Regions from separate parts of the Psychrobacillus syltrankelensis genome, predicted to be linked through region 3. Evidence: predicted binding sites of a transcription regulator. Region 3 holds the regulator's gene; each other region holds the start of a gene.

Region 1 (11,147 bases), 980 kb from region 3:
CTAGCAAGAAAGGGGGAAACGGATATGTCGTTTGCTTCTGAAACAAAAAAAGAAATGACGCAAGAAGAATCGAAACCATGCTGTGCAAAAGCTGAACTTTCCGCACTTATTCGGATGAATGGTTCTTTGTCATTTAGCAATAAAATGCTTAGTTTAGATGTTCAAACAGAAAACGCCGCAATAGCAAGAAGGCTATATACTTTGATAAAATCTTTATACCCATATCAAGTAGAATTGCTTGTTCGAAAAAAAATGAGATTGAAAAAAAATAATATATATATTTGTCGTGTTCGTGAAGGTGCAAAGAATTTACTAGAAGATTTGAAAATATTAAATGAGGGCTTTCAATTCGAATATTCGATTTCAAAAGAACTTGTGAAAAAGAATTGCTGTAAGCGTGCTTATTTAAGAGGAGCTTTCTTAGCAGGAGGATCCGTTAATAATCCTGAGACGTCTTCCTATCATTTAGAAATTTATTCATTATATAAAACACATAGTGATGCACTCGTAGACCTGATGAATGAATTCGAGCTAAATGCAAAAACGATCGAACGAAAAAAAGGCTATGTTGCTTATTTAAAGGAAGCAGAAAAAATTTCCGATTTCTTAAGCATTGCTGGTGCACATCATGCATTATTGAAGTTTGAGGATGTTCGAATTATACGAGATATGCGAAACAGTGTAAATCGTCTCGTTAACTGTGAAACGGCGAATCTAAACAAAACGATTAGTGCCGCTATTAGACAGGTTGAAAATATACGATTTATCGAGAATTCGGTTGGTTTAGATCAACTACCAGAAAAATTAAGAGAAATTGCAAGGTTGCGTGTTGAATATCAAGATGTTACATTGAAAGAATTAGGTGAAATGGTTTCGACTGGGAACGTAAGTAAATCCGGTATTAATCATCGTTTACGAAAAATAGATGAAATTGCAGATGCACTTCGTAGAGGCGAGACAATTTAGTGAAATGGAGCGTATAATCATGACAGAAAAACATGTGGAAGTGAAATTACCAGCAGGGTTGCAAGCAAGGCAAGCAGCATTATTTGTTCAAGAAGCTAATCGTTATATTGCTGATGTTTACTTAGAAAAGGAAGATAAAAAAGTAAATGCAAAAAGTATTATGGGAATTATGAGCTTAGCAATAAGCAAAGGAATAACTGTAAACTTAAGTGCTGATGGCTCGGATGAAGAAGAAGCAGTAGAAGCGCTAGCAAAATTTATCTCAAATGAAGCATAGAAATTAACGCCTCCCTCGTCATTCCGGACGAAAAGGCGTTTTTTTTTCGTTGATAAGTCACATAGTTCGGAAAAGCTGTTTACGTCTTGTAAGGTAGGTGCTTATGGCGCCGGTTTAGGTGCTGATGACATCTAGTAAGGTGCTTATGGCGAGGGTTTAGGTGCTGATGACCTCTAGTAAGGTGCTTATGGCGCCGGTTTAGGTGCTGATGACCTCGGTAGGTGCTTATGGCGGCGGTTTAGGTGCTGGTGACCGCGGTAGGTGCTTATAGATACGGTTTAGGTGCTAATGACATCTAGTAGGTGCTTATGGCGGCGGTTTAGGTGCTGATGACATCTAGTAGGTGCTTATGGAGACGGTTTAGGTGCTGATGACCTCGGTAGGTGCTTATATGTGGTGCTCGGGCTAGGTTATGTGGTACTCGTACCTATTTATGTGGTACTCAGACTAGGTTATGTGGTGCTGGTTCCAATTTATGTGGTGCTCAAACTGGGTTATGTGGCACTCAGAATGTGTCCAAAAGTAGCTATCCTTCGCAAAAAAATACCCAAGGAAATTGGAGTTTCCCTGGGTACAATTGTTATTAAGCTTTTTTCATTTCGCTACGGGAAATGATATGGTCGATTAAACCGTATTCTTTAGCACGTTCTGCAGTCATGAAGTTATCACGATCTGTATCTCTTGAAACGACTTCTAAAGGTTGGCCAGTACGTTCTGCCATAATGCCATTTAACTTGTCGCGTAGATATAAGATACGTTTAGCAGCAATTTCGATTTCAGTTGCTTGCCCTTGTGCTCCACCAAGTGGTTGGTGAATCATAACTTCTGCATTAGGAAGCGCATAACGTTTCCCTTTTGCTCCAGCAGTTAGTAAGAAAGCACCCATAGAAGCGGCCATACCGATACAAATCGTTTGTACATCTGGTTTGATGAACTGCATTGTATCGTAGATTGCCATACCAGAAGTAATGCTTCCGCCTGGGCTATTAATATAGATGGAGATATCTTTTTCTGGATCTTCTGCTTCTAAAAATAATAGTTGGGCAACGATGGAGTTAGAAACATTATCGTCAATAGCGCTTCCAAGCATGATAATACGGTCTTTTAGTAATCGTGAATAAATGTCATATGCGCGTTCCCCACGATTTGTTTGTTCAATAACTGTAGGAATTAAATTCATCCTGATTGCCTCCTTCAAAGGTGGTATTGTAAGTTGTTTACTGAGAAATATTCTCTCAGTTGTAACTTTATCATACACATTATGGTCAAGGAAGGTCAAATTTTAAGCTTCAAAATGATAGGTTGAATTTTGCACGTTCTATTTGTATAATAGATAAGTCGCTTGTCCTCGTAGTGTAATGGATAACACACAAGCCTCCGAAGCTTGGAATGTGAGTTCGATCCTCGCCGAGGGCATCAATACAATAAAAACATGGAACACTTTAATCATGGTATCACATGGTTAAAGTGTTTTTTATTCAACGTAAGTTCGATGCCATCTATTTTAATTTTTTGTTCTGTTGGTATAGGATCATGATGGTCCCTAATATTATCTATTCTAAACGTAAACTATTCTATTCATCTTTACCCTACAATCTTTATATTAATCAAAGCATTTTTTGAAACCATTTAATGTTTTTTTCGTATAGATAAGTAGGTTTCGCATTTTAGTTTTAAAGGTAGAAATATAATATACTTAATTAGAGGTGAATGAGATGAAGAAATTATTAGGACCGCTAGTAATTATTATTGTGATTATTGCTTTTTTTGCGGCTATATTAGTACCGAGCTATAACGGTTTTGTAAATGGAGAAGAAGATGTCAACCAAGCATATGCTCAAGTTGAAAACCAATTACAACGTCGTATGGATTTGATTCCAAACCTTGTGAATACAGTAAAGGGCTTTGCTTCACATGAAAAAGAAGTACTTAGTAATATCGCGGATGCACGTTCGAAATTAGCAGGGGCGAATACACCGGCGGAACAGGCAACTGCGAATGATCAGTTATCTGGAGCACTGAGCAGATTGTTAGTAGTAGTAGAAAATTATCCTGCTTTAAAAGCAGATGCAAACTTCCGTCAATTAATGGATGAACTTGCTGGAACAGAAAATCGTTTATCCGTTGCAAGACAAGACTATAATGAAGTAGTTTCAAACTACAATAAAAAAGTAAAACGTATGCCAGGAAGTATTGTTGCTTCTATTTTTGGCTTCGATCAAAAAGAATATTTTAAAGCAGACGCAAATGCGAAAGATGCCCCTGTCGTTGATTTTAAAGGAGATGGCAAGTAATGAAAAAAGTTGCGCGAATGCTCATAGTTGCGCTACTTTTATTTCTTTCTATCCCATTAGTAACGGTAGCTGCATCTGATATACCAAAACCTATTCCTGGTGAATCCTACGTGCAAGACTATGAAGGATTTTTGTCTCCATCGACAAAAAAACAAATAGAAGAGCTTGGACTCAAATTAGATAAAGCAACTGGTTCACAAATTGTCGTCATGATTATCAATTCACTAAATGGGCAAGACGTAAATCAATTTAGTGTAGATGTCATAAGAAAATTTGGAATTGGGGATCCAAAGAAGAATAATGGTGTTTTATTTGTAATAGAAACAGATCCTACTAAAAAAGGTAATAGAGATGTATATATTTCAGTCGGCCAAGGCCTTGAAGGGGCATTACCTGATGGGAAAATTGGGCGTATACTGGATGAATATACGTATCCATTTTTAGAACAAGGTTCTGTCAATGAAGCAGTTCTTTCTACGTATCAAGTGCTCTATAATGAAGTAGCAAAAGAATATGGATTAGAAGGCGAGCTCTTGGAACCGCAAAATCCATCTTCATCAGATGAAGGTTTCTCGTTTTCCACTATTATTGGAATTGTGGTTGTAATTTATTTCATATATACAATCATGAGAAATGGTGGAGGCGGCGGAGGTAGTAACGGTAGAAGACGTCGCTCTATTATGTTTGGTCCGGGAAGTTTCGGAGGTGGCTTTGGTGGCGGCTTCGGAGGCGGTGGAAAAGGATCAGGCGGAGGTTTCGGTGGCTTCGGCGGTGGTAGTTCCGGAGGCGGCGGAGCTGGACGTAAGTGGTAAATTATAAATGGAAAAGGCCCTTAGTTGGGCTTTTTCTTTGTTAGAATTTCTTTTTGTGTACCCAAAGTAATGAATGGGGGATTTGGGAATGAAACTAGTAGAGATCAACAAGGATAACTGGCTTCAGACGGTTTTTTTGACGACTAATGTGGATGGGAAGGCGTCCATAGTAGAAAAATTTGTAGCCTCCAATGCGCTATCTATTGTGCAATCCATTTACGAGACTGGATGGATTGTTCGAGGAATAGAGTTAGATAACAAGATTATTGGTTTCACGATGTATGGATTAGATGAAGATACTAAGAATTATTGGATATGTCGATTAATGATTGATTACGCCTGTCAGGGGAAGGGCTACGGCAGAGAAGCAATTCAGTTGATATTGGACGAGATGAAGCAATTGGATGGCTGCGAAACGATCTATCTATCAACCGAGCCAGATAATGAAGTAGCTATAAAACTATACGAAAGCTTCGGATTCCAAAAAACAGGTAAGATCAGTGAAGGGGAAGCGGAGTTTGTTTTGAAATTATGAGTGGGGAGAGAGCGAAGACTCTTCTTTTTTTTATGTCGCAAAAAATCTAGCTTTCAACAAGAAAAAACCAACAATCAGTTGGTTTTTTTGATTATTGTTTTTCAGCTAATTCATCTAGCATCGTCTTGATCCCATCATATATTACGACATGTGGTCCAGTAGTGATGTCGCCATGAAATCCTAAATCAAAACCTGGAGCAAACATTAGCACCCCATCCTCATATAATGTAATGGTATACAAAGTTGTTCCTTTATCTACCTCGTTTGTTAGGAGAATGTGATAATTATCAATTCGGAGAAGAGCTTCAGACCTCTCTTTGATTTCTTGCTCTGATGCCTCTTTGATAGGAAGAAGATCAATAGGTGCCAAAATAGAATTTATTTGTTTTCTATTGGATGTACATCCATGGAGATTTCTCTCTGTATTATCATTCTCGTAAATCTTACCAGTGAAGCAAAGAGTGTCAAAGGATATGGTATCTCTAAAAGATGGTGTTCTTACATCATTGTCTCCAACATATGCGCTAAAATTCTTTATTTTCTCTATAAGCTCCATGCTTCCCCCACCTTTAAAACTATTATATCTACCTATTTTTCCAGGTTCAGAAGTAGAAAAAATAAATTCTTCTCGCAATGTATGATAAATTTTCTGGCCTTGGCTATTCGTTAAGGAAACCTCTATTAATGGGCGATAGATATTCGGATGATCTTTTTCCTGTTTAATCTCTACGTCCTCTAAATGCATCTCTATATCTGTATCTTCTAGGTAAAAATGATATTTGAACACTAGATTGGAACTAATTAAGGATGGCAGAAATCCTTCAGTAAAGTATTCACCAAAAGTGGTTTGATAATAATCCATTAGGTCGGTGTATTCCTTTGATTTTACAAGTTGATCATACTCCTCTTGGTTCTTCGTTACCGTTTTGCTTTGGAGGTTCCACCAATCGTTAATTAAGCGCAAAAGCTCTCTATCCGGTCCGTTATATTCACGCTCTAGTACTGCCATGATAACCTCTTCATTGGTAAGAGGCTTAGTCGATTGCTCTATCTCTGTAGGAAGAGAGTAGGTAATGATTAAAAAAGAGGCGATCGCTATTACCGCTAATGAAATAATTGCTGGAAAGACTTTTCGTCTTCTCTTTGATTGCATTCTTTTCTTTAGGGCTAACCATGTGTGACGCCTTGCTTCATCTGAACGCTCCACATCTTTCATTTCCTCGAAAAGCTCATCGAATTCTTTTGATGGTTCCATTTGCATGACCTCCTTCCTGATGAAACTCCTTTTTAAGTGCCTCAAGTGCTCGTGTCATTTTCATCTTTACTTTTGCCTCGGTCCAGCCAAGTATATAGGCTGTTTCTTGAATCGAACATTCTTGTATCTTGCGAAGGAGCAAGACTTCCTGATAGTCTTTTTTTAGTTTACTTAAGGAGACATACATCCTAGAAAGTTGCTCCTTTTGTTCAAATCGACTTTCTGGTGATCGTGCGTTTATTTCTAAATCATGCTCTTTATCAAAGGAGAAAAATTGAATAACTCTTTTCCTTCGAAAATAGTCATAGGTCACATTACGTGCTATTTTTAATAGCCAGGTGGCAGTTGAAGCTTGCTTATTAAAGGCTTCTAGCCCTTTATATGCTTTATAAAATGTTTCTTGTGTGAGATCTTCGGCACATTCTCTATGACGGACAAGTAAGTATATATAGCTGTAGACTCGATCGCTGTGCTCTCTGTATAGCTGTTCCATTTCCATCTTCTGACCTCCCCTTATTGCTATAGACGAAGGAATAAATAAAAAGTATCACTTTTATTTTACCTTTTTTAGGATAAGTGTTCCTCCAGTCTAAGTAAAAGACTATAATTAAATGTATAATATTATTTTTTGGAGGGATGATATAAAATGGTTGTCCAATTCTACACTAGACCAGGTTGTCATTTATGTGAAGAGGCGAGGCTTATGCTGAAACTTGTACAGGAAGATGTAGCGTTTGAGATACATGAAGTGAATATAGAAGAAGATGAGGAACTTCATGAAAAATATATGCTGATGATTCCAGTTGTTGAATTTGAAGGTGAAATTATTCAATACGGACAAGTAGATTACGCAACAATACTGGAAACATTACTTAAATAATGTTCCAGACTTTTTTAAAAGATTTACTTCGAATCGCAATTTATCTGCAATAAATCGCAAGATAGGAACTTAGAATCGCAAGTTCACCTTTCCGAATCGCAAGATCACTACTCTAAATCGCAAAATCACGACTCCAATTCGCAAGATAAGCACAAAATCGAGATACCTCTTCAAATCGGAACTTCTTTACGATAATTCGCAAGTTCTGCATATTATTCTCACAATATTTCCCAAAAACAATGCATTAGTATTGCTTATCTGAATATAATATTGTATGATGATTTTAGAAATTCACTTTTTTTTTAAGTTACTGGGACAATTTTTAGTTAAGCGGGACAAATACGTACCAACTAGTCAGGGAGTGAAAAATGGAGTCTTTACTCACAGCCCAATTAAAGCTAATTCCTGAAATGAGTGATTTGTTACAAAAAAGGTATCAAATACTTCAGATGATTCAACTTTCCAAAGGGATTGGTCGTCGTGTTTTAGGGGAACAATTAGGTTTGTCGGAACGAGAAACTCGAAAAGAAATAGATGCATTAAGAAAACAAGGATTAATTGATATATCACGTGATGGAGCAGCAATTACTCCTGGAGGTACAAAAATTTTAATGGAATTGAAAGAAGTAGTTCGCGAGTGGTCAGGAAGATTACAACTTGAACAAACACTTTCCAAAATTTTTCAAATAAAAGAAGTAATTATTGTACCGGGAAATGTAGATACTAATACGAATGCAGCTATGCTTTTATCACAAGAAGCAGCAAAGTTCTTAGAAAGCATTTTGACGGATGACCAAATAATTGCGGTAACAGGTGGCTCTACCATTGCATCCATTTCTAACTTTGTTCATGAAACAACGAAATTTCAAAATCTAATGTTTATCGCAGCACGCGGCGGAGTTGGAAAAGACGTAACATTCCAAGCAAATACGATTGTTTCTCTTTTCGCAAACAAAATGAATGGATCTTATCGGACCTTGTATATGCCAGATAGTTTGAGTGAAGAAGCATATATTACGATGAAAAAAGAGCCATTTATACAAGAAATGATGGACCTATATGAAAGAACAAATATTGTTATTCATGGTATAGGTGATGCCGAAGAAATGGCTAGAAGAAGAAATTCTAGTGAAGATGAAATCGAGCGTTTGAAAGAGAATGGTTCTGTTAGTGAAGCATTTGGCTACTATTTTAATGACCAAGGCGAAGCAGTCCACCGTATAAGAACAATTGGAATTCAGTTAAAACAATTAAAAAATATAGACCATCTACTTGCAGTTGCAGGTGGAGCCAAAAAAGCAAAAGCATTATTATCTTATTTTAAACAAGCGCCTGAACAAACTGTGTTAGTGACAGATGAAGGTGCTGCAAATGAAATGATGAACATAATTTCACAAACCAATTTAGGAGGAAAATAAAATGACAGTAAAAATAGCGATTAACGGATTTGGACGTATTGGACGTAAAGTATTCAGAGAAGCATTAGAACAGAAAGACATAGAAGTAGTAGCAATCAATGACCTAACGGATGCTGCAATGCTTGCTCACTTATTAAAATATGATTCAGTTCATGGAATTTTCAATGCAGATGTATCTTCAGAAGGAGACTTTTTAGTTGTAAACGACAAAAAGATCCGTGTTTTTGCTGAGAAAGACCCATCTGCACTTCCTTGGAAAGAACAAGGGATAGATATCGTTATTGAATGTACAGGGATTTTTAGTACTACTGAAAAAGCTGGAAAACATATTGAAGCTGGAGCTAAAAAAGTAATTTTATCTGCACCTGCTAAAGATGATATGCCTACATTTGTTATGGGTGTAAATGCTGAAAAATATAACCCAGAAACGGACCATGTTGTGTCAAATGCTTCTTGTACAACAAACTGTTTGGCTCCTGTAGCGAAAGTGTTACAAGATCAATTTGGTATTAAGCGTGGAATGATGACAACTGTTCATTCATATACGAACGATCAACGAATTTTAGATTTACCGCATAGTGATTATCGTCGTGCTCGCGCAGCAGCTGAATCTATGATTCCAACTACAACTGGAGCAGCAGTAGCGGTTGCAAAAGTACTTCCAGAGCTAAAAGGAAAATTAGATGGAATGGCAGTTCGAGTTCCAACACCGAATGTTTCATTAGTAGATTTTGTTGCTGAGTTAGAAAAAGATGTGACGGTTGAACAGGTAAATGATGCATTAAAACAAGCAGCTGAAAATGAATTAAAAGGAATTCTTGCATACAATGAGTTGCCTCTTGTTTCGATTGATTATAACGGAAACACATCTTCTTCAACCGTCGACGGATTATCAACAATGACTTTAGGCGGTAATTTGGTGAAAGTAATATCATGGTATGACAATGAATCAGGATACTCTGCACGTTGTATCGACCTTGCACTTCTTATGATGAAAAAAGGCTTATAACAAGTAAATTCTATCGATTTTAAATAGCGATTATGTGTAATAACCTCTATAATAGGAGAGGGTAAAAGGAGCAAAGGATTACCCTTTTGCTCCTTATTTTTTTACAGATAAGATTTAACCGTGGGTATGCACGTATCGTGCCTTGCATCCGACAGATTAGGATACATTCCCCCGATATTTACTGTCGAGGTTAAGCTGAAGCTATGCTGATTTCTTAATATAAGGAGGCTATTCTCATGAATGAAAAACAAACGATGAAAGATGTTACTTTACAAGGTAAACGAGTATTTTGCCGTGTAGACTTTAACGTACCTATGGAAGATGGCGCAATTACAGATGACACACGAATTCGAGCAGCATTGCCGACAATCAATTATTTAATTGAACAAGATGCAAAAGTAATTTTAGCTAGTCATATGGGCCGCCCAAAAGGCGAAGTAAAAGAAGAACTTCGTTTGACAAAAGTTGGAGAACATTTAGCAAAATTATTAAACAAACAAGTGAAAAAATTAGATGAATCAATTGGTACTGAAGTGGAACAAACTGTTTCTGAAATGAAAAATGGGGACATTATATTATTGGAAAATGTTCGTTTTCATGCAGGAGAAGAAAAAAATGATGCAGAGCTTGCAAAAGCATTTGCTGCCTTAGCAGATGTGTATGTAAATGATGCATTTGGAGCTGCTCATCGTGCGCATGCAACGACAGAAGGCATTGCTAAATTATTACCAGCTGTTTCTGGACTATTAATGGAAAAAGAATTAGATGTATTAGGGCAAGCTCTATCTAACCCGGAACGACCTTTTACTGCAATTATTGGCGGAGCTAAAGTAAAAGATAAAATTGGTGTTATCGATCATTTATTAGATAAAGTTGATAATATTCTAATTGGTGGGGGATTATCGTATACGTTCACAAAAGCGCAAGGACATGATATTGGAACGTCTCTTTTAGAAGAAGATAAAATCGAGTTAGCACAATCTTTTATTGAGAAGGCGAAAGAAAAAGGTGTTTCTTTTTACTTACCAGTAGATGTTGTCGTAGCAGATGAATTTTCAAAAGATGCCAATACGAAAGTTGTCGATATAGACCAAATTCCATCTGACTGGATGGGGTTAGATATTGGACCGAAAACCGCTGCATTATATGCGGACGTCATTAAAAATAGCAAGCTAATCATTTGGAACGGACCTATGGGTGTGTTTGAAATGGATGCATTTGCAAGTGGTACAAAGGGTGTAGCAGACGCAATGGCTGAAACGACTGGATATACAATTATCGGTGGTGGAGATTCAGCAGCAGCTGTTGAGAAATTCAATGTTGCAGATAAAATGGACCATATATCCACTGGTGGAGGAGCTTCCCTTGAATTTATGGAGGGGAAAGACTTACCTGGGGTTTCTGCTTTAAACGACAAGTAATGGAGGAGATTCATATGCGTAAACGCGTAATAGCAGGGAATTGGAAGATGTATAAAACACTTTCTGAAGCGAAAGAATTCGCTCTACAGCTTAAAGAAAAACAAGTGGATAGCAGCAAAGTGGAAACAATTATATGTGCGCCTGCATTATTTTTAGATCAACTTGTACATGTTACAAATGATTCTTTTATTTCTATCGGTGCACAAACGATGCATGAGGAAAAAGAGGGAGCATTTACAGGAGAAGTTAGTGGACATCAACTACAAGATCTTGGTGTAAG
Region 2 (11,147 bases), 1.2 Mb from region 3:
TTTTTCAAAATGTTGTGTGGTTAAAGAGTGGAACATAATAATGTCATCTAAACGATTTAATAATTCTGGTTTAAAATGCTCCCTTAAAGAAGCCATTACAAGGCTTTCTTCCTCTTCACTAATAATTCCAGTAGTATTTCCAAGAAATTGTGAGCCGATATTAGAAGTTAATATTACGACAGTATTCGTAAAATTAACTATTCTACCTTGACTATCTGTTATTCGACCATCATCCATTAATTGTAATAAAATATTTGCAACATCTGGATGTGCCTTTTCGATTTCATCTAATAGTACTACAGAATAAGGGTTCCTACGTACCGCTTCGGTCAGTTGGCCACCTTCTTCATATCCAATATATCCAGGAGGGGCACCCACTAACCGAGATACACTATGTTTCTCCATATATTCAGACATATCAATGCGGATAAAATGCTCTTCCGAATCAAATAAATTTGCAGCGAGAGACTTGGCTAGTTCTGTTTTCCCTACACCTGTTGGACCTAAAAATAAGAAAGATCCAATAGGCTTTCTAGGATCTTTAATACCAGCTCGTGCACGCCATACAGCTTCTGTTACTAATTGCACTGCTTGGTCTTGTCCAACTACTCTTTCACCAAGTGTTTCTTTTAAACGAAGAAGCTTCTCCCGTTCACCTTCCACTAATTTTGTTACTGGAATTCCAGTCCATCTAGAAACGATGGACGCAATTTCTTCAGCAGTTACTTCTTCCCGTAATAAGCGAGATTCTGTTTCCTCGCTTACTTGTTGTTCATATACTTGAAGTTCTTTTTCTAACGGAGGAATTTTGCCATGACGAAGTTCGGCAGCCTTATTTAAGTCGTACTTGTTTTCTGCGTCTTCTAATTCTCGACGATATCTATCAAGTTCTTCTCTCTTTTGTTGAATAACTTGAATTGATTCTTTTTCCTGTTGCCACTTGTTACGCATTTCACTTGAGGATTGTTCTAATTCTTTCAGGTCTTTACGTATTTGTTCAAGTCTTTTTTTACTTGCAGCGTCTTTTTCCTTCATTAACGCTTGTTCTTCAATTTGAAGCTGCATCATTTTTCTTGTGACTTCATCCAACTCTTGAGGCATCGAGTCAATCTCTGTTCGAATCATTGCACATGCTTCATCTACTAAATCGATTGCTTTATCCGGTAAAAAGCGTTCCGTAATATAACGGTTAGATAATTCCGCAGCGGCAACAATAGCTCGGTCATGAATGCGAACTCCGTGATGTAATTCAAAGCGCTCTTTTAGTCCACGTAAAATAGAAACCGTGTCTTCTACAGAAGGTTCTCTTACAAGTACTTGCTGGAATCTTCTTTCGAGAGCTGGATCTTTTTCGATATACATCCGATATTCATCTAATGTAGTTGCCCCAATACAATGCAATTCACCTCGTGCAAGCATAGGTTTTAACATATTTCCTGCATCCATTGCTCCGTCCGTTTTTCCAGCTCCTACAATTGTATGAATTTCATCTATAAATAAAATAATTTGACCTTCGCTATCTTTCACTTGTTTTAATACAGCTTGAAGTCGTTCTTCAAATTCTCCACGATATTTCGCACCTGCGATTAAAGAACTCATATCTAGTTCAAATATTTCCTTTTCCTTTAATCCTTCTGGAACATCTTTTCTCACTATTCTTTGGGCTAAACCTTCTACAATTGCTGTTTTACCAACGCCAGGTTCCCCTATTAACACAGGATTATTTTTTGTTTTTCTAGATAATATACGAATAACGTCTCTTATTTCTTGATCACGTCCAATAACAGGATCCATTTTTCCGTCTTTTACAGCAGTAACTAAATTACGTCCATATGTCTCTAACGGACTTTTTTCGTCTTGTTGCTTCATTTGCATACCAAACATCTCCTCAACTATTACTTCTCGGCTTCATACCTGTCAAACCCAGCTGTAGGCAGTGAAATGTGTTTTAAAATACTCACAGCATAACACTCGAAAAAGTTTGACCTTCTTTGACTAATATGATTATAATATTTTTTCATATAATTTGTAAAGAAAAGTGATCATTAGAATAGGTTTATTATGCTATTATTGTTTTATGAATGGAAAGGTTGTGATTTTATATGAATGAGAATACTCCTATATTCATGGGGATTTACTCATTATTTGAACAATTTGGTTCCATTAACAAAATAGAAAAAGAGCGTCCAATATTTCATGAAGGAGAACGTTCCGATGAAGTATATTATGTTTTAGAAGGTTCAGTAAGAATTACGAAAGATACGGAAAGTGGTAGAATATTCACACTAAAAATTACTAATTCTCAAAGTATTCTTGGAGAAACATCTGTTTTTTGTGAAACTCTTTATCATTCTGTGTCTGCTCATACGATAGAGCCTACAAAAATTGTATCCCTTTCCCGATCTCAACTGGAAAAGTTTTTAAGCACTTCTCCTGAACTTATGATGGAATGGATGAAATTTATTCAATTAAATCATTTAAAAAACGAGACAAGATTTCGAGATTTACTTCTACATGGTAAAAAGGGAGCTCTTTTTTCAACATTAGTTCGTCTTTCTAATACTTATGGAATTCCCCAAGAGGATGGAAGCATCCTTATAGATCATTATTTGACCAATCAAGAATTAGCTAACCTATGTGCAACTAGTAGAGAAGTTGTAAATCGAATGTTAAACGATATTAAAAAGTCACAGGTCATTTCGCTTAATAAAGGGCTAATAACTATTAATGATATAAACTTTTTAAGAAAAGAAATTGAGTGTGATAATTGTCCACTACATATTTGTCGGATAGATTAGAAATATTTTTAAGAAAAACGCAAGCGTCCTTTAAGTGCATTTTGTCTTCACCGTTTCTAGAGTACTTTGGATGAAACATTGGCTACATCATTACCGCTATAATTTGGCTCGTGAAGTGACTGCGTCACTTCACGAGCCTTTTTCTCGGTAATCCTGTAGTGGATGTTTATCCGTCGCCCTCTTGGAATTTGCAAAGAAATAGTGCATTTATTTTGGTTAATGAGAGAATAAAGGCTTTCCTATACTTTTAAAAGCGGACGAAGATGCAATTTCGTCCGCTCAGCGCTTCTTTATCAATAGATGCTGCCTATTTATAAAGAAGGGAAAAGTTAAAAACTGTCATAGAGCGACTAATTGTAAGGTGAAAGCTACAGATTCTACAGAGACAGGAACCAATCTCGAGACGAAAGCAACCAATTTTATCGTGAAAGCAACCATTTCTACATATAAAGAGTTAACTTTGTGTGAGATAGCGCAAATCAGTGTTAAGAAAAAAACTGTGCTACTAGCAATAGCATCTCTTATTCAACAACGATTACAGGATGGCATGATCACTACGTTTACTTCAACTAATTCTAACCTCTTAACGATGCTGAACTAAATCTTCTTGTTAGGTACTACTCACTTAATGGATTGTAGTGAAAGGTGGCGACTCTAGACGGAGGCCAACAGGATGTTGGTCACGAAGGTGTTGCCACACGATGTGGCGCTCTTAGCCTTCGTTCCTCGAAGACAGATGAGTCATCACAACGAACGCGTGAGCTGTGGTGAAGGCTCATCGCTCACCCCGCGGAAAGCGTCCACCTGAAACGAAAATCCCCCCAGTATTATTTAATTCTTTCAAGTACTAGGAACACTGGGATCGCAGGACGATATTTCATATAGTTTCTTATCTTTTAAAATAAAAATTAGGGAAACTCTCACAATAAGAGTTTCCCTAATTTATACGTGATAAACATTATATCTAGCAGCAATATCTTTATATCGTGATCCTTGCGTTTGTTTTGTTGGATAAGGGAGACTTTTATCGAATCCCTAGTGCAATTTTCGCATAACGAGACATATTTTCTTTTGACCATGGTGGATTAAAAACAATATTAACTTCTGTTTCTTTTACTTCAGGTAATTCACCTAGTGCCGTTTTTACTTGATCTACTATCATTGGTCCCATTGGACAACCAATTGAAGTAAGAGTCATCTTAACAGTTGCAATTCCTTCGTCCGTTAACTCAACATCATATACTAATCCTAAGTTTACAATATCTATCCCTAATTCCGGGTCAATTACATTTTCAAGAGCACTCATCATACTATCTTTCATATCTTGATCCATTTTATAAACCCCCTTACTACTTTTCTTCATCATAACAAAGTACTCTCGTTATGCCAAATTGTTTGCAAGCCATTTAGTTGCAGCTAGCAATCCTTTCCGATTAACTGCATGACCTGCCGATTTTTCTTTCATAAAGACAAGATGTTCATTTCCAAATTGTTTTTCAAAAGCCTCAATAAAAAGAGCAGTTGACTCAAAAGGTACGACAGTATCTTTTACTCCATGCCAAAAAAACAATGGTTTATTTGATAGTTTTTCCATATGAATGGAAGCATCAAATGTAGATAATGTATTGAACATATCCTCTTTTTCCTTTGAATTCAATGGAATTTGAAATCCCTTTTGCTCGATTTGTTCAATTTGTGCTTTCGCAAGTTGAACATAACATGGAGTTCCCATCATAATGCTGGCAGCATTTATCCATGGATAAATAGTTAAGCAACCAAGTGTAGTGATACCACCCATTGATGTTCCACCAATACCAATTTTTTGGCCGTTCAAAAATCCACGTTCCATAAGCTCCTCTTTTATTTTTCCTACCTCTTCAATGGAAGTTAAAACAGTTTCCCAAAAGCGAAGACTTATTTCTATTTGGTCTAATTTTTCATCTCTGTCACCGTGTAAATGTGCATCAGGTAAAATTACTCGACACCCTTGATTTACTAACTGATAAGCATAGTGCAGATTGTGCTCTTTCGCACTTTCAAAACCATGTAAAAAAATCACAATAGGAGAGTGATTATTTGTCTGATCATTATAAATATGTAGTAAAGGTATATTACCCCATGATTCTATTTGTACAATCATTCATAAACCACCTCTCTTTTCTAATTATTATATTAACAAAGTAAATTGAAATATACAAAAGCATAGGTACTACCATTTTGACGTTTAAAGTGGAAAACGATACACTTTAATAGAAGGAAAGGAGATTTATTATGCAACGTCACTTAATTGTTTTGGATTTAGATGGAACCTTATTAACAGATGAGAAGGTAATTTCACATAAAACGAAGAATATATTACAAGAAGCCAAAAATCAAGGTCATGAAGTAATGATCGCAACTGGAAGACCATATAGATCAAGTGAGATGTATTATAAGGAGCTTGGTTTAAATACTCCGATCGTCAACTTTAATGGAGCATTTGTGCATCATCCAACGAATTCTTCCTGGAATACCATTCATAAACCAATAGAACTTCAAGTTGTTAAAGAAGTTGTAGAAGCTGTTCAAAGCTTTTCAATTAAAAATATGCTCGCCGAAGTATTAGATGACGTGTACTTGCATCATCATGATGAACAAATGATTTCTGCTTTTGCACTTGGTAATCCACATATTACTACAGGTGATTTAAGGACCTTTTTGAAAACGGATCCAACAAGCTTGCTAATTCATGCCGAGGAAGATTCAGTAGACTTAGTTCGTAATCATTTACGAGATGTTCATGCCGAAGTAATTGATCATCGTCGTTGGGGAGCTCCTTGGGACGTAATTGAAATAGTTCGACATGGATTAAACAAGGCAGTTGGCTTAGCAAAAGTATCCGAGTATTTAGACATTCCAAGAGAACGAATTATCGCTTTTGGAGATGAAGACAATGATTTAGAAATGATTGAATATGCTGGAGTTGGCGTAGCAATGGGAAATGCAATTTCGCCACTTCAACAGATTGCAAATGAAATAACTTTAACCAATAATGAAGAAGGTATTGCTGAGTTTTTAATGGAGAGATTAAAGTTAAGAGAATTGTGATAATTGAGGAGGATGGAAATGAAATTATTCGCTGATAGCGCTAGTGATTTACCTAAATCTTTTTTTGAATTACATAATGTAGAATTAATACCACTTAGAGTGCATATAGACAATGATGAATACGAAGATATTATAGGGATAGATTCTAAAGAAGTATACGCAGCAATTAGAGCTGGAAAACAACCAAAAACATCTCAAGCTTCACCAGAACTTTTTTTGAAACTGTTTGAAGAACTTGCAAAGTCAGGAGAAGAAGGTTTCTACATTGCCCTCTCTTCTGCTCTTTCTGGAACATATAGCACAGCGGTGATGATGAAGGAACAGCTAATGGAAACATATCCTGACTTAAAGTTAACTATTATCGATTCAAAATGTGCATCACTTGGAATTGGACTTCTAATAAAAGAGGCAGTTCGTTTAAGAGATGAGGGACTTGCCCTATCAATTATTGAAGAGAAAATCAGATTCTCGGCTACTCATATGGAACATCTTTTCACTGTAGAAGACTTAGATTATATGGCCCGTGGTGGAAGAGTTTCTAAAGCAAGTGCATTTATTGGTGGACTACTCAACATTAAACCTCTTCTTCATGTCGAAGAAGGTAAACTAGTTCCAATTGAAAAAATACGTGGACGTAAAAAAGTGATCAAACGCATGATAGATTTAATGGGGGAACGTGGAGATCATTTAGAGGAACAAAATATTGCTATTAGTCACGGTGATGACGAAGAAACAGCACTTGAACTAAAGCAATTAATAGAAGAACGATATCATCCAAAAAGCATTGATATTCATCTGATTGGCTCAACTGTTGGAGCACATGCAGGTCCAGACACATTGGCATTATTCTTTTTAAATAAATTATCTTAAAATGTTTAGTCGGAATTCTATTAATCTATAGAATTTCGGCTTTTTTTTTTCTGAATAGTTCTATCACTTCTACACATAATAACAATACGTGAAGAAATTCATGAATTTATTTAGGAATTGGAGTGTAAATATGGGAATTTTAAGTGGAAATTCGAAAGATGAACCTTTGCATTATGGTGAAGTATTCGGCATTTGGACGAATGTAGCTACTAACAATGGCCTAATAGCTGCTTATCAAACATTTTTTAATCACACAGGCGATGATGAATTAAAGAAATTAATCGAAGAAGCTGTACAAAGTATGGAAGATGAGAACAAACAATTAGAAAAGATATTAAAGGTGAATGCAGTTGGACTGCCTCCTGCTCCACCTGCACGTCCAGTTGCACGTTTGGAAGACATTCCAGTAGGTGCAAGATTCAACGATCCAGAAATAAGTGCAGCACTTTCTATGGATGTAGCAGCAGGTTTAGTTGCATGTAGCCAAGCTATGGGAATGTCGGTACGAGAAGATGTAGCGATGATGTATGGTCAATTTCATACAAATAAAGCACAGCTTGGTGCAAAGTTATTAAGATTAAATAAAAGTAAGGGTTGGTTAATACCTCCACCGCTACATGTTGACTACCCAGAAAAAAGTTAGGAAAAAATGAGCTGACTTTAGAAACTAGTCAGCTCATTTTTAATTAGTTATTTTGCTTCGAGTTTTTTTGTTTTCCTTTTTTCCAAACAATAATTAAAAATAGGATAAACATTAGGTAAGCAACACACATTGCTACTATATAAGATGTATTTAAACCTTTACGGTCGGTTACTTGATAAAGTTCGACTAGTTCACGATCTAGTACTAACTTATACTTTCCATCCTTGTCTGGACGAACCACATCTTGTTCAAAGATACCTCTAAGCTCTTTATTTTCTCCCACAACATCACTAGATAAATCTATTCTTTGTGTAGCACTAGTATTATTTATAACTACTATGAATGTTTCTTTATCAGAATATCGTTTAAATACAATATAACCATTCTCATTTTTCAACAATTCTGTTTTACCAGAACGAAGCGTTTCCGATTTATTGCGAATGGAGTTGATATCTTTTAAATAATTTGTAATATCTTCATCCACTCGAAAATTCATTACTTGATGACTTTCTTGAGACACTTGTCCATTCATAGCAATTTCCGTTCCGTAACTCATATACGGCACACCTGGCAGAGCTAGAATTGCACCCATTGCTGTCTTAATACGTGTTGGTGGGAACATATTCTCAAGTGCACTAAAGTAAGTAAATCTCTCTGTATTCAATTGATCAATCATTAATAAATCACTGTCATTTGTAGAAGCAATTCCTTCTGAAGGTAAATCTGTATTTTTAAATGCTTCTCTAAAATCTACGAGTAATTGATCGGAATAATGGGTATCAAAATTTGCATCCGATTCTTCTAAAGAGATAGCATACATTGGATTACGTACTTCTTTTATTCCAGCAATCATATCATTAATAAAAGAAATAGGTGCACCTTGTAGTTCAGAAAACTTAACACCATCAATTTCATATTTTTTAGTGAAATCTACAATGATTTGTTTCAGTGCTTGTTGGACATTTGGATTGGTAAGGTCTACTTGCATAACACCATTTTCAGTTTTAACAATCCAATCTTTTTTGGAAGGATCCATACTCCAATTATGATTTTCACTATAATTATTCAATGGAAATCCTACGACAATTTTCATTCCTTTTTTATGCGCTACTTTTATTAGTTCTTGAAACTCTTCAGGCGTTCCGAATCTTTTTTCAATCTCATTGAAATCTAGAATATGCTTTCCATCATATGTTTCTGTAGCAAAAATCGGTCCGATCGAAATAATAGTGAATCCCATATCTTTAATATGATCCATCTTTTCTATAATCCCAAGAAAATCTCCACCTGCAAATGCATTAGGATCTTGAGCATTCACATCCACATCATTAGAAACTACTTTGTTAAAATAACGATCTACTAATAAATCATAAATACTTTCGTTATGTATGGAACCATTCGGCTCAGCATTCGTATTTTGAGTAGTTGTTAACCAAAAACCACTTATTAAAAATATGGTTACAACCAACTTCTTTAAGTTACCGTTCACGTAAAGTCCTCCTCTATTTAAAAAAGCTACAGTATATCATTTTCCTCCAGTAATCCAAAACTGCATGAATCTGAGGCTAGTAATTAATTGGAACATAACAACGTTATTTTATCAAAGCTACATTTTAATCGCTATCGTTTAAGCACGAAAGTACAAAAATTAGCTTATAATTCGTCCAAACTGTGTCATCTTGGAAGTATTTTGCGCATATGCTTCGGAATGTTGCGAGTAGCTCGTCAGATATTGCGAGTAACCAACAAAATGTTGCGCTTACCTTAGATATTGCGCAAATTCATCGGAATATTGCGAGTAACTCGCTAGATATTGCGAATACCTATAATATTGTGCTTAACTAGTATAGCTCGACTCGACACTATTTCACATTAAATGGATGTTCAAGAACAATTCAGTAGTCTCTTTCAAAATTGGAAAAGCCACCATTTATTTTGGTGGCTTTTCCGAATTAGCATACTGATTATTAATACTTTTATGTACAAAATCCAGTTCATTTCCATTAGAATTGGACGTTTGTTGCTTCGAAAGGAAAAATGAAGCGATAACAAATAATAGCATCAACAATATGACGAATATAAGTAAGAATAAACCTAACATTTGCCGCTCCCACCTTTTCATTTATATTTTCAAATTAACATATTTTAAAATAAATGAAAAGGAGCTTTCCCTAAGCGGTGAAAGCTCCTTTTTGATACTCCTACGCTACTCGTCACATAATATAAATGCCGGCGGACCCGAGAGCGTTTGCTCCTGCGCAAGCTCGTCGCATAAAATAAAAGCGGGCGGAGCCGCTTTTATTTTATGCTAAGAAATGAATACCCATCGGTAATTTGAATCCTAAGAATAGAGCAATTAAGAAAAAGACAAAAAACAATACAACAAATGTAGTGAATGGTTTTCCTTTTTTCTTTTTCACTAAGGACATTTCCATCATACCAATGACAAGAATACCAGCTAAAAATTTCAGTCCGTAAAGCATTCCTTGACCAAAGTCCATACCTTTAATGAATAAAGCAACTCCTGAAACAATGATCAAAATATAAAATACTCGTAAAATCATGTGAATTACTTTTGGGTTTTTCATCGCTAATGCTACAAAAAACAAAATGATTGCAATTACCCATGTTGTTATGTGTAAATCTGTCCTTGCTAAAAAATCCATATATTTCACCTCTATCGTTTTCCTTACATTTCTATCTTACCATTTCGGCTAATATATTACTCGAATTTGTTCACTAGAGTACCAATTCCTTCTATTGAAACTTTCACAATATCGCCCGATTTCAAGAACTTAGGTGGATTAAAACCATTTCCAACACCTGCAGGGGTTCCTGTTAAAATAACATCACCTGGCTCTAATGTCACTGTTTTCGAAATTTCTGCGATAATTTGCTCGACAGAAAAGACCATATCCGATGTCTTTCCATTTTGACGAATTTCATCATTCACTTTCGTAACTACCGTTAAGTCTTGAGGATTCGGAATCTCATCTTTTGTAACAATAAAAGGTCCAAGTGGACATGAGTCATCTAAGCTTTTGCCTAAGAAATATTGTTGATGTTTCTTTTGAATATCACGAGCAGTTAAATCATTTGCAATTGTATATCCGAATATATAATCATACGCAAGTTTTGAAGGAATATCTTTTCCTTTTTTGCCGATCACTATTGCAAGTTCTCCTTCATAATCATATGAAGAGGTTTTATTTGCATGTACAGAAAGCGTTTGTTCGTCCGCCGCAATAGCAGTTGGAGATTTTGTAAATACGACAAAAGTATTCGCTACTCCTCCCATTTCTTTTGCATGATCAGCGTAGTTCTTACCTACAGCCATGATATTTTTGGGAGTTCGGGGAATGGGTGATAGCCATTCGATTTCTGTAAATGGATGTTTAAAATTATTGGGATTGTCACTTTTTAAAGCTGCTTCTACTAATTTTCTAATTTGTTCAACGAAATCAATACCAAGACTTACTCCTTCGACAATAGTCTGCGGAAAGCTTGGTAACACTTGAAGGGTCTCTTGAATACTAAGTACATCCCATACTGCTTCTTCTTTTTTTACTTTTGGTCCGAAGTAAATCCCATCATTTAACCGGTATGATAATAATTTCATCCTGTTGACACTCCTTCAAATTGTTTTGAAACCTATTCTTAGTCTATAATAAATTAACTTTCTTTTCACCTTTTTTCGACAACTTTTCAGAAAAGCTCTATTGACCTGAAAGTGCATCTTGTCTCCACCT
Region 3 (11,147 bases):
ATTTTGAGCAAGAACTTGAGAATCCTAACTTGTCCAATGACGTATTGCAAGGTGACAAAGACTCCCTGGCAGTGGAAAAGTATCGTCTAGATCAAGATGTTGCGCCAATAAGTTCCAATAGCATTAAGGGATTTATTAGTAACATTCCTAACATGCTTTCCATTATTACGTTATTTTCAGTAATAGTGGCAGCTGGGATTGTTGCGTCTGAGTTTTCTCAAGGGACGATTAAAATGCTTTTAACGAGACCGGTGAAAAGGTGGAAAATACTAACCTCTAAACTTTTAACTGTAGGAATTTTTGCAATAGTAATGTCCATCATTCTATTTGTGTTTGGAGTAATTGGAGCTTATATTTTCTTTGATTCTGTCCCAGGAATGTATTTAGATGTAGTAAATGGTCAAGTAATAGAAGTTTCCTTTTGGGGTAGGGTTCTATTATTAACTGGACTTTCTCTTGTGAATGTATTTGTTATTGGAACGCTTGCATTTATGATTGGTTCGGTGTTTCGTTCGAGTTCTCTTGCTATTGGTATATCCATCTTTCTAATGTTCATGGGTGTAAATATTACGTTCATGTTAGCTAGGTTTGATTTTGCTAAATATATCTTATTTGCAAATACCAATCTAACTCAATATATAGGCGAAAATCATCCGATAATAGATGGGTTAACAATGCCTTTTTCTATCGTGGTAATTTTAATATACGTCATTGTATTTTTAGTTATTAGTTACTGGTCTTTTATGAAGAGAGATGTAACTGCATAAAATTTTGTTGACATATTGTTAATACTTATAGTATTCTGAAAATAACTTAAGGAAAGGAGTGAGGCATTATGGCTAGTGTAAATATTAAACAGCGAATCAGTAAGTTCATGATGTCCCACTCTATATGTCTCTAAAAAAGTAAGGTTTCTTACTTTTCTATTTGATATGCTTCTTTACTAATGACCGGGAAACCATGACTGCTGATTCGTGCAGTCATGGTTTTTTTATTGTTTAGCTTCGATGCCTTACCCCTTTGGGTAGACATAGGCATTGCCGCTATTCTACCCAAAATTAGGAGGAAGTTAAATTGAATTTAATCGAAAAATATGGTTGGAATAATAAATGGGAAGAAAAAATGCACGGTAAAGGAATTGCGGGTCGCGTTTTACTTGAGCATAAACACTTATATCGTGTCGTAACAAATGAAGGAGAATGGCTATGTTCTCTGTCAGGGAAATTCAAGTTTGATCATGACCGAGAAGCATTTCCCGCGGTAGGAGATTGGGTAGTGCTGGAGCAAATGCCTGGAGAAGAAAAAGGAATTATTCAAGAAGTCCTTCCACGCAGTTCCCAGTTTTCAAGAAAAGTAGCTGGTCAGACAACAGAAATACAGTTAATCGCTGTCAATGTTGATTTTGTATTTCTTGTGATGTCTCTTAATCACGATTTTAATGTACGTCGTTTAGAGCGGTATTTATTAGCGGCATGGGATTCAGGTGCAACACCGATTGTGGTGCTGACAAAAAAAGATACTTGTGACGATTTGTCCTATTATATTAATGAGGTGGAATCTGTCGCTTTTGGTGTAGATATTTTTGCGGTGAGTAGCGTCACGGGAGAAGGAATCGAGGAACTTTCGGTACTGTTATCAGCTGGTAAAACAGGAGCGCTTTTAGGTTCTTCGGGAGTTGGCAAATCCTCGTTGATTAATGCATTATCTGGAGAAGAAGTAATGGCGGTTAGTGATATACGAGAAGATGATAGTAAAGGACGTCATACGACAACGCATCGTGAGTTATCGTTGCTTCCAAGCGGAGGTCTGTTAATTGACACCCCCGGGATGAGAGAATTCCAACTATGGGAAAGTAGTGAAGGCATAAGTGCAAGTTTTAAAGATATTGAAGAACTAGCGGATGAATGCCGCTTTCGTGATTGCAAACATCAAAAAGAGCCAGGATGCGCTATACGAGAAGCAATTTCAACAGGTTCACTCAAAGAAGAACGATATAAAAACTATTTGAAGCTATTAAAAGAGCTTGCGCATATTGAAAGAAAAAATGATATCGTCGCTCGAAAAGTAGAACGAGACAAATGGAAGCAAGTGACCAAAATACAAAGAAGTAATTATAAGAAGAAAAAATAATTGCTTTTAAAGGAGTAATAAGATGATAAAGAACCTCCTTCATCAAGATGAAAAAGTTGCTGCGGAGATTTTAGAAATTCAGGTACCTGCTTATAAAATAGAGGCGGAGTTAATCGGATTTAATGGAATTCCTCAGATTCATGATTCTATTCATGACATAATGACCTCAAAGGAAACTTTTATCGGATACTATGAAGAGTCGCAATTGACCGGCTTTATATCATTTATAAATACTGATGAACTTATAGATATTTGTAGACTAGTTGTACATCCGAACTTTTTTCGTAAAGGAATTGCATCCATATTATTAAAGCATGTATTAGAAATCAAAAAGGCAAATCAGCACATTGAAGTTTCAACTGGAGCGAAAAATACCCCTGCTATTCAATTGTACGAACGCTTCGAATTCAAAAAAATAAATGATATTGAAATTGAACCAGACTTCTTTATTACACAGTTAATATACAAATAAAAGATTTGTGGAATACAAGTGCCCCCTTTGAAGCAAGCTAACTACTAACCATTCGGTTAGTAGTTTTTTGTTTTTTTCATTACGAATCATATCAATTGCACATATAAAATTTTCTCGCTATAATATAGTCAAAGTTAGTCAAAGTCAGTTTGCGAGAAGAGGTGAGAAGATGAAAAATATATCTGACATAATTGAAGGTTATTTAAAGTCTATTATAGAAGAAGAGAGTAAGGGCCAAATTGAAATAAAAAGAAGTGAAATTGCAGAAAAGTTTCAATGTGTTCCTTCTCAGATCAACTATGTGATAAATACCCGTTTTACCCAAGATCGCGGTTATTTAGTGGAAAGTAAACGCGGTGGTGGTGGATATATTCGAATTCTCCGCGTTCGTGCGCATACAAAGGCTGATTTGATTGAGCATATTATACAGAGCCTAGAAAATGGAGCATCGGAATCAATGACGGAAGACATAGTGTTCAGATTAATTGATGAAGAGGTAATCTCTAAACGAGAAGCCAAGCTCATTCTAGCTGGGCTTAATAGAACTACTCTTGCAATTCCACTACCCGTAAGGGATGAATTACGCTCACGAATATTATGTGCCATGTTGCTAACATTAAAGTATGAAATAAAGTGAAGTTAAACGGGGTGTTGAAAAGTGATTTGTGAAAATTGTAAGCAAAGACCAGCTAAAGTAACGGTTACGCAAGTGCATAACGGTGAACACTTTGAAAGACATTATTGTGAGAATTGTGCTAATAGTCTCCACCCGTTTTACGTAGAGTATAAACAAGATCCGTTATCTCTGCACCAGCTACTATCAAACTGGTTTAATCATGCAGAACAACAACCAATACATCAAAAACAGGATAGACCCAAATTAGTTTGCGATGAATGTGGTTGGTCTATCCAACGATTTTTAGATGAAGGAAAATTTGGATGTGCCTCCTGCTACAATAGCTTTCGTAACCAGTTACCTAATGTACTAAAACGACTGCATAACGGAAACATTACACATGTAGGCAAAGCACCAGGAGCACTAGGCGAAAAATTAGAACTGAAAAAAAGGATTGAGGCTATTCGTTTGCAAATGAAGGACGCCATTGAAACTGAACGATTCGAGGAAGCTGCCAAGTTAAGAGACGAGGCAAGAGAACTTGAGAGTAGGATTTCTTCTGGAGGTGACGAAAAGCATGTCGATTGAACGTTTTTTAGATAATTCTCCTTCTAGCTGGATGGCCGGTAGTGGAGATCATTCGGATATTGTAATGAGTACAAGAATTCGTTTGGCAAGAAACTTAAATGGCTACAGATTTCCACTAGCATTTACTGAGGATGAAGCGCATAAAATTGACCATTCAGTTTCCGCCACACTTTTAGATGCAGATGAAGAATTACAAATGAACTTCTCCTCTATTCAAATAAAAGATTTATCCGAATTAAATCGACAAGTATTAGTTGAAAAGCATTTAATTAGTCCTAAGCTTGCCAATTCACCGATGACTGGTTCGGTTTTACTTTCCGACGATGAGTCAGTTAGCGTGATGGTTAATGAGGAAGACCATATTCGAATCCAATGCTTGTTTCCCGGACTTCAGATTCAAGAAGCTTACGCGCAAGCGGATACAATCGATCGAGTTTTAGATAAAGCATTACCATTTGCATTTGATGAGCAATTTGGTTATTTAACAAGTTGTCCAACTAACACCGGAACTGGTTTAAGAGCATCTGTCATGATGCACCTACCAGCTCTAACAATGACAAAGCAAATGAACAGAATAGTTACAATTATCTCCAGATTAGGAATGGTTGTGAGAGGAATTTACGGTGAAGGTAGCGAAGCCCTCGGAAACGTTTACCAAGTATCTAATCAGACTACATTAGGTAAAACGGAAGAGGATATTCTTTCGGATCTTCAAAGTATTACGGAACAAATAATTCAAAAAGAAAAAGAATCAAGAATTGCACTATTAAATCATTCTGCCAATACACTAGAAGATCGGTTATACCGGTCATTGGGAACTTTATCATATGCACGTATCATCACGACAGAGGAAGCTGCTAGATGTCTGTCTGACGTACGTCTAGGAATAGATATAGGGCTTATAGAAGATGTAGATGTGACTATTTTGAATGAATGTATGGTTTTTATGCAACCAGGATTTTTACAACAATATGCAGAAACCACTTTGAATGCTTCTGAACGGGATACGTTTCGAGCAAAGTTATTAAGGGAACGGTTAAAAATGGGAGAAAATCCTAAAACAAAAGGAGAGGAACTTGCATGATGTTTAATCGATTTACACAAAGATCTCAAAAAGTATTACAACTAGCACAAGAAGAAGCTATTCGCCTAAAGCATGAATCAATTGGAACAGAACATATATTACTTGGACTTATAAGAGAAGGTAGTGGAATTGCTGCAAAAGCATTGGAAGCGATAGAAGTAGATCCTAAAGTTATTGAAGCTGGAATCGAAGAGTTAGTTGGTACAGGAGCTGAAGAAGTCGGTCCAATTGTTCACTACACACCTCGTGCGAAAAAAGTTATCGAACTTTCAGTAGATGAGTCTCGCAAGCTGGGGCACTCCTATATTGGAACGGAACATTTACTTCTCGCATTAATCCGAGAAGGAGAAGGAGTAGCGGCAAGGGTTTTAAATAATGCCGGAGTTAGCTTAAATAAAGCTCGTCAACAAGTGCTTCAATTGTTAGGAAGTACTGATCAATCTCATGGAAACGGCAGTAATAGTGCTGCACCTGCTAGTACTCCAACATTAGATGGATTAGCACGTGATTTAACGCAAATTGCGAGAGAAGGTACTTTAGATCCTGTTATTGGGCGTAGTAAAGAAATTACGCGTGTTATAGAAATTTTGGCACGTCGTACTAAGAATAACCCTGTATTAATAGGTGAACCAGGTGTAGGTAAAACTGCCATTGCTGAAGGACTTGCACAACAAATTGTACAAAATGAAGTGCCGGAAATATTACGCGATAAACGAGTAATGACATTGGACATGGGGACTGTCGTTGCAGGTACGAAATACCGTGGTGAATTTGAAGATCGTTTGAAAAAAGTGATGGATGAAATTCGCCAAGCTGGAAATGTTATATTATTCATCGATGAACTTCATACACTAATAGGAGCAGGTGGAGCAGAAGGTGCAATTGATGCTTCAAATATTTTGAAACCTGCGTTAGCGCGTGGCGAAATTCAATGTATTGGTGCAACAACACTAGATGAATATCGTAAATATATAGAAAAAGATGCAGCACTTGAACGTCGTTTTCAACCAATTCAAGTAGATGAACCATCAGTGGATGAAGCTATTCAAATTATTTACGGCTTACGAGATCGTTATGAAGCACATCATCGTGTGAAAATTACGAACGAGGCAGTAGAAGCTGCAGTTAAAATGTCAGATCGGTACATTTCGGATCGCTTTTTACCTGACAAAGCAATTGATTTAATCGATGAAGCTGGTTCAAAGGTTCGTCTGCGCTCTTATACAACTCCACCTAATTTAAAAGAATTAGAAGCTAAATTAGAATCAGTTCGTTCGGAGAAAAATGCTGCAGTACAAAGTCAAGAATTTGAAAAAGCCGCATCTTTCCGTGATAAAGAACAGAAACTAAAAGATGAACTAGAACAAATGAAAGACTCATGGAAAGAAAAACAAGGAAAAGAAGAGTCTGAGGTGACAGTGGAGGATATCGCAGCGGTTGTCTCTATGTGGACGGGAGTCCCAGTATCGAAACTTGCCCAAACAGAATCTGAAAAGTTATTAAAATTAGAAGAAAAGCTTCATGAGAGAGTAATTGGGCAAGCAGAAGCTGTCGATGCAATTTCACGTGCAATTCGTCGAGCTCGAGCGGGTCTAAAGGATCCAAAACGACCGATTGGATCATTTATTTTCCTTGGACCTACTGGTGTAGGTAAAACCGAACTTGCTCGGGCATTAGCAGAAGTAATGTTTGGTGACGAGGATGCAATGATTCGTGTTGATATGTCTGAGTACATGGAAAAGCATTCGACTTCTCGTCTTGTTGGCTCTCCTCCAGGCTACGTTGGATTTGACGATGGTGGCCAATTAACTGAAAAAGTACGTCGTAAACCTTACTCTGTCATTTTGTTAGACGAAATAGAAAAAGCACATCCTGATGTGTTTAATATTCTTCTTCAAGTATTAGAAGATGGACGTTTAACTGATTCTAAAGGGCGTACAGTTGATTTTCGTAATACAGTTGTTATAATGACATCTAACGTAGGTGCAGATGCACTTAAATACAATAAATACGTTGGATTTAACCTACAAGACGGTGGAAAAACAGATTATAAAGATATGAAAGGTAAAATGCTAGAAGAATTGAAAAAAGCATTCCGCCCTGAATTCTTAAATCGTTTGGATGAAATGATTGTGTTCCACTCGTTAGAAAGAGAGCATTTAAAGCAAATAGTAACGCTTATGACTCAACAACTAGCAAAACGTTTAAAAGAACAAGGTATTGAGTTAGAGTTAACAGAAGCGGCTCAAGATAAAATAACGACAGAAGGATACGATCCAACGTATGGTGCACGTCCATTACGTCGAGCATTACAAAAACACGTAGAAGATCGGTTATCGGAAGAGTTGCTTAAAGGTGAAGTACTAACTGGTCAACATGTAGTATTTGACGTGGAGAATGACGAATTCGTTGTCCGGATTAAATCAGCAGTAACAGAGGATTAATATTCTGGGGCATTCCAAACTTCGTGTAAGGAATGCCTTTTTTCAATTAAGCTACAGCGCGCCTATCCTTAGGGTCATTAGCCAATATTTATATGACGAAATGGAATCTTCTTCGGAATTCGACTCTTGTTTGTTGAAGGGTGTAGAGGTAAATAATGCTATAAGTATAGAAGTGTTTTCAGTCGTTTAGAAACGATGTTAGGGCAATATACGGACTCTTTTTGATACAGCGCTGGTGGCTTTTTCTACATAGGAGGATCAAATGGCGAAACGAAAAACGAAATTTATGTGTAATTCATGTGGTTATGAGTCAGCAAAATGGATGGGAAGATGTCCTGGTTGCGGTGAATGGAATACAATGGTAGAAGAGATGGAGGTTGTTTCGAAAGGACCGAAACGATCATTCCAACATTCTACGGGAGTAGCGCAAAAAGCTACGCCGATTGTTGCAGTGGAAACAGTTGATGAACCCCGAGTAGAAACGGAACTCATGGAGTTGAATCGAGTACTTGGCGGTGGTATTGTACCTGGATCCCTTATATTAATCGGTGGAGACCCGGGTATCGGAAAGTCAACTTTACTTTTACAAGTTTCTGCACTACTAGCTAATAAAGGTGAGCGCGTTTTATATATTTCTGGTGAGGAGTCGATTAGACAGACGAAGCTTCGTGCGGAGCGTTTAGGTGTAACTTCTGGTGAACTTTATATCTATTCAGAAACCAATTTAGAATTAATCAATGAAACAATTGATAGTGTAGAGCCTAGATTTGTCATCGTCGATTCCATTCAAACGGTACATCATCCAGAAGTGACAAGTGCTCCTGGAAGTGTATCTCAAGTTCGAGAATGTACAGCTGAACTAATGCGTATTGCGAAAACAAAAAATATAGCAATCTTTTTAGTAGGGCATGTAACAAAAGAAGGACAGATTGCCGGTCCTCGTTTACTTGAGCATATGGTAGATACAGTTTTATATTTTGAAGGTGAACGCCATCATACGTACCGAATTTTAAGGTCACAGAAAAATAGATTTGGTTCAACAAATGAAATTGCTATTTTTGAGATGGTACAACAAGGCTTAAAAGAAGTATTAAATCCTTCTGAACTATTTTTACAAGAGCGTTCACACGGAGCTGCCGGATCAGCAATTGTGGCATCGATGGAAGGGACAAGACCTATTTTAGTTGAAATTCAAGCCCTTGTTACACAATCTAGTTTTAATTATCCAAAACGAATGGCAACAGGACTCGATCAAAATAGAGTTTCCTTACTCATGGCCGTACTAGAAAAACGTATGGGATTACTCTTACAAACGCAAGATGCTTATATAAAAGTTGCAGGTGGAGTTAAATTAGATGAACCTGCTATCGATTTAGCCGTCCTAGTAAGTATCGTATCTAGTTTCCGTGACACAGGGGTCACACCTACTGATTGTTTTGTAGGTGAAGTTGGACTAACCGGTGAAGTGAGAAGAGTATCAAGAATTGAACAACGAGTGCTAGAAGCAGCTAAATTAGGATTTAAACGAGCGGTGGTTCCTGCCTCTAATTTAGGGGGGTGGGACTATCCAAAAGGAATTCAAGTAATTGGGGTAGAAACAGTAAATGATGCGATGAAAGAAGCGTTTAAATAATATCGTTTTATTTGTACATTTAATATAACTAACAGGAGTAGTGGGTTACTCCTGTTAGACAAAATAGACGTATAAAGAGATTAGGCGGTATAATTAAATGGTAAATAAATGGAGGTGGAGTGTTTGTTAAAATGGATTATTCAAATTGCATTCATTTTAATAGGAGGTACATTAGGGTTAATTTTTTTACCGCACTTATATGAATTTTTTAATTTATCCGATAACCCATGGATTCAAAATCCTTATGTTTCTGTTATTATTGGTGCGATCATTCTGTATATTGCGGCGTTTTTTTTAACAGACTATTTAATTAACTTTATTCGATGGATGGAAGAGCGGCTCTTAAAGGCGCCTATAGGTGATTTGCTTTTTGGGACAATAGGACTTGTCATTGGATTAATTGTTGCATTTTTACTTGGAACAGCTATAAATAATATAGTGATTCCTGGTATCGGATCAGTTGTTCCGGTTTTGTTATCTATTGTGCTTGGTTATTTAGGTTTTCAAGTGGGCTTTAAAAAACGGGATGAGTTACTACAAGTTTTTACTACCTCCAAACAACCGGGACAAAAGAAAAAAAGTGTAGAAGAAGAGGAGGGTCTAAGTTTAGGTACCTATAAACTTCTGGATACAAGTGTCATTATAGATGGGCGAATTGCTGATATTTCACAAACCGGTTTTATGGAAGGGGTATTGGTAGTTCCTCAGTTTGTTCTAACAGAATTACAGCATATTGCAGATTCTTCTGATACATTGAAAAGAACAAGAGGGCGTCGTGGTCTAGACGTGTTAAAAACATTACAGACAGAACGTTCTTCAGCTGTATTAATTGTGGAAGAAGACTTTGAAGACATACAAGAAGTCGACTTAAAGCTTATGCGTTTAGCGAAAAAAATGAATGGAATTGTAGTGACGAATGATTTCAACTTAAATAAAGTTTGTGATCTTCATCAAGTGCGGGTTCTTAACATTAATGATCTTGCAAACGCTGTAAAGCCAGTCGTTATTCCCGGGGAAATAATGCATGTAGTCGTTATTAAAGATGGCAAAGAGCACAACCAAGGTGTCGCATACTTAGATGATGGAACGATGATTGTTGTAGAAGGTGGAAAATCATATATTGGGCAAGCAATTAATGTAGAAGTTACAAGTGTTCTTCAAACTTCTGCAGGTCGAATGATTTTCGCTAAACCACAAGACTCAAAGTAATGGTTGGGGTTGTTTCCTAGAGTTTAGTAGGAACAACCTTTTTCTTTTGCTTACAGGAGGAGAAGATATAAGATGTATACGGTACTATTACCTGCCGCAGGTAGTGGAAAACGCATGGGAGCAGGTCAAAATAAGCTTTTTTTAGAATTGAGACAGATTCCAATATTAATACATACTTTGAGTGTCTTTGAGCAAGATTCGAAGTGTAAACACATTGTATTAGCTGTAAAAAAAGAAGAGAAAGCATTTATTGAGCAATTGTTATTAAAACATCATATTACGAAAGTTGTTGCAATTACTGAAGGTGGAGCAGAGAGGCAGCATAGTGTATATGCTTGTTTAAAATGTTCTCCTGACAAAGGGATTGTACTTGTGCATGATGCAGCAAGACCTTTTATAAAACAAGAAGTCATTCACCAACTTGTTCAAACCGCTATGGACTCGGGAGCGGCGGTAGCCGCAGTACGTGCAAAAGATACGATGAAAAAAGTAAAGAACGGTATAATTCAAGAAACGGTAGATCGTGATAGTTTGTGGATTATTCAAACACCACAAGCTTTTCAATTTTCACTATTAGAAAAGGCAGAACGCCTTGCGGAAGAAGAAGCATTTTTGGGTACGGATGAAGCGATACTTGTAGAACGTTTAGGAGAGCAAGTTCACATAGTAGAAAGTACTTATGATAATGTAAAAATGACGACAAAGGAAGATCTTCTCTTTGGAGAAGTAATATTAAATAAACTTAAGCAGGAGGAACAATAATATGATGCGAATTGGTCAAGGATTTGATGTGCATGAATTTGCGGATAATCGTCCGTTAATTATAGGAGGAGTTACGATTCCTTATGAGAGAGGGCTTATTGGACATTCGGATGCGGACGTATTGCTCCATACTATTACAGACGCAGCACTAGGCGCAATTGGAGAAGGAGATATTGGGAGACATTTCCCAGATACAGATCCGGAATTTA

Evidence for each region. Region 3 encodes CtsR, which represses protease genes until heat stress. Its sites were predicted from a motif close to ATGGTCAATAAAGGTCAAACA; they were not measured.
Region 1: the regulator CtsR is predicted to act here: its motif matches at 2,505-2,525, upstream of clpP (ATP-dependent Clp endopeptidase proteolytic subunit ClpP).
Region 2: the regulator CtsR is predicted to act here: its motif matches at 1,979-1,999, upstream of ACTSKG_RS07405 (ATP-dependent Clp protease ATP-binding subunit).

The regions. Positions count from the first base shown of each region.
Region 1 covers NZ_CM144227.1:3,694,465-3,705,611, forward strand. The annotation lists gene whiA (DNA-binding protein WhiA) at 25-966, shown strand; gene ACTSKG_RS18280 (HPr family phosphocarrier protein) at 986-1,243, shown strand; gene clpP (ATP-dependent Clp endopeptidase proteolytic subunit ClpP) at 1,827-2,423, opposite strand; tRNA gene ACTSKG_RS18290 (tRNA-Arg) at 2,588-2,659, shown strand; gene ACTSKG_RS18295 (LemA family protein) at 2,959-3,537, shown strand; gene ACTSKG_RS18300 (TPM domain-containing protein) at 3,537-4,349, shown strand; gene ACTSKG_RS18305 (GNAT family N-acetyltransferase) at 4,438-4,884, shown strand; gene ACTSKG_RS18310 (hypothetical protein) at 4,976-6,139, opposite strand; gene ACTSKG_RS18315 (RNA polymerase sigma factor) at 6,114-6,638, opposite strand; gene ACTSKG_RS18320 (glutaredoxin family protein) at 6,786-7,019, shown strand; gene ACTSKG_RS18325 (sugar-binding transcriptional regulator) at 7,388-8,437, shown strand; gene gap (type I glyceraldehyde-3-phosphate dehydrogenase) at 8,439-9,446, shown strand; gene ACTSKG_RS18335 (phosphoglycerate kinase) at 9,683-10,867, shown strand; gene tpiA (triose-phosphate isomerase) at 10,882-11,147, shown strand, end outside.
Region 2 covers NZ_CM144227.1:1,477,028-1,488,174, forward strand. The annotation lists gene ACTSKG_RS07405 (ATP-dependent Clp protease ATP-binding subunit) at 1-1,875, opposite strand, end outside; gene ACTSKG_RS07410 (Crp/Fnr family transcriptional regulator) at 2,103-2,798, shown strand; gene ACTSKG_RS07415 (hypothetical protein) at 3,160-3,399, shown strand; gene ACTSKG_RS07420 (metal-sulfur cluster assembly factor) at 3,823-4,131, opposite strand; gene ACTSKG_RS07425 (prolyl oligopeptidase family serine peptidase) at 4,180-4,938, opposite strand; gene ACTSKG_RS07430 (Cof-type HAD-IIB family hydrolase) at 5,070-5,885, shown strand; gene ACTSKG_RS07435 (DegV family protein) at 5,904-6,755, shown strand; gene ACTSKG_RS07440 (DUF3231 family protein) at 6,886-7,398, shown strand; gene ACTSKG_RS07445 (alpha-amylase family glycosyl hydrolase) at 7,442-8,887, opposite strand; gene ACTSKG_RS07450 (hypothetical protein) at 9,329-9,499, opposite strand; gene ACTSKG_RS07455 (YisL family protein) at 9,702-10,064, opposite strand; gene ACTSKG_RS07460 (fumarylacetoacetate hydrolase family protein) at 10,121-11,017, opposite strand.
Region 3 covers NZ_CM144227.1:2,710,706-2,721,852, forward strand. The annotation lists gene ACTSKG_RS13110 (ABC transporter permease) at 1-767, shown strand, start outside; gene rsgA (ribosome small subunit-dependent GTPase A) at 1,123-2,130, shown strand; gene ACTSKG_RS13120 (GNAT family N-acetyltransferase) at 2,153-2,602, shown strand; gene ACTSKG_RS13125 (CtsR family transcriptional regulator) at 2,772-3,239, shown strand; gene ACTSKG_RS13130 (UvrB/UvrC motif-containing protein) at 3,261-3,806, shown strand; gene ACTSKG_RS13135 (protein arginine kinase) at 3,796-4,890, shown strand; gene ACTSKG_RS13140 (ATP-dependent Clp protease ATP-binding subunit) at 4,887-7,334, shown strand; gene radA (DNA repair protein RadA) at 7,597-8,967, shown strand; gene ACTSKG_RS13150 (PIN/TRAM domain-containing protein) at 9,091-10,176, shown strand; gene ispD (2-C-methyl-D-erythritol 4-phosphate cytidylyltransferase) at 10,249-10,938, shown strand; gene ispF (2-C-methyl-D-erythritol 2,4-cyclodiphosphate synthase) at 10,940-11,147, shown strand, end outside.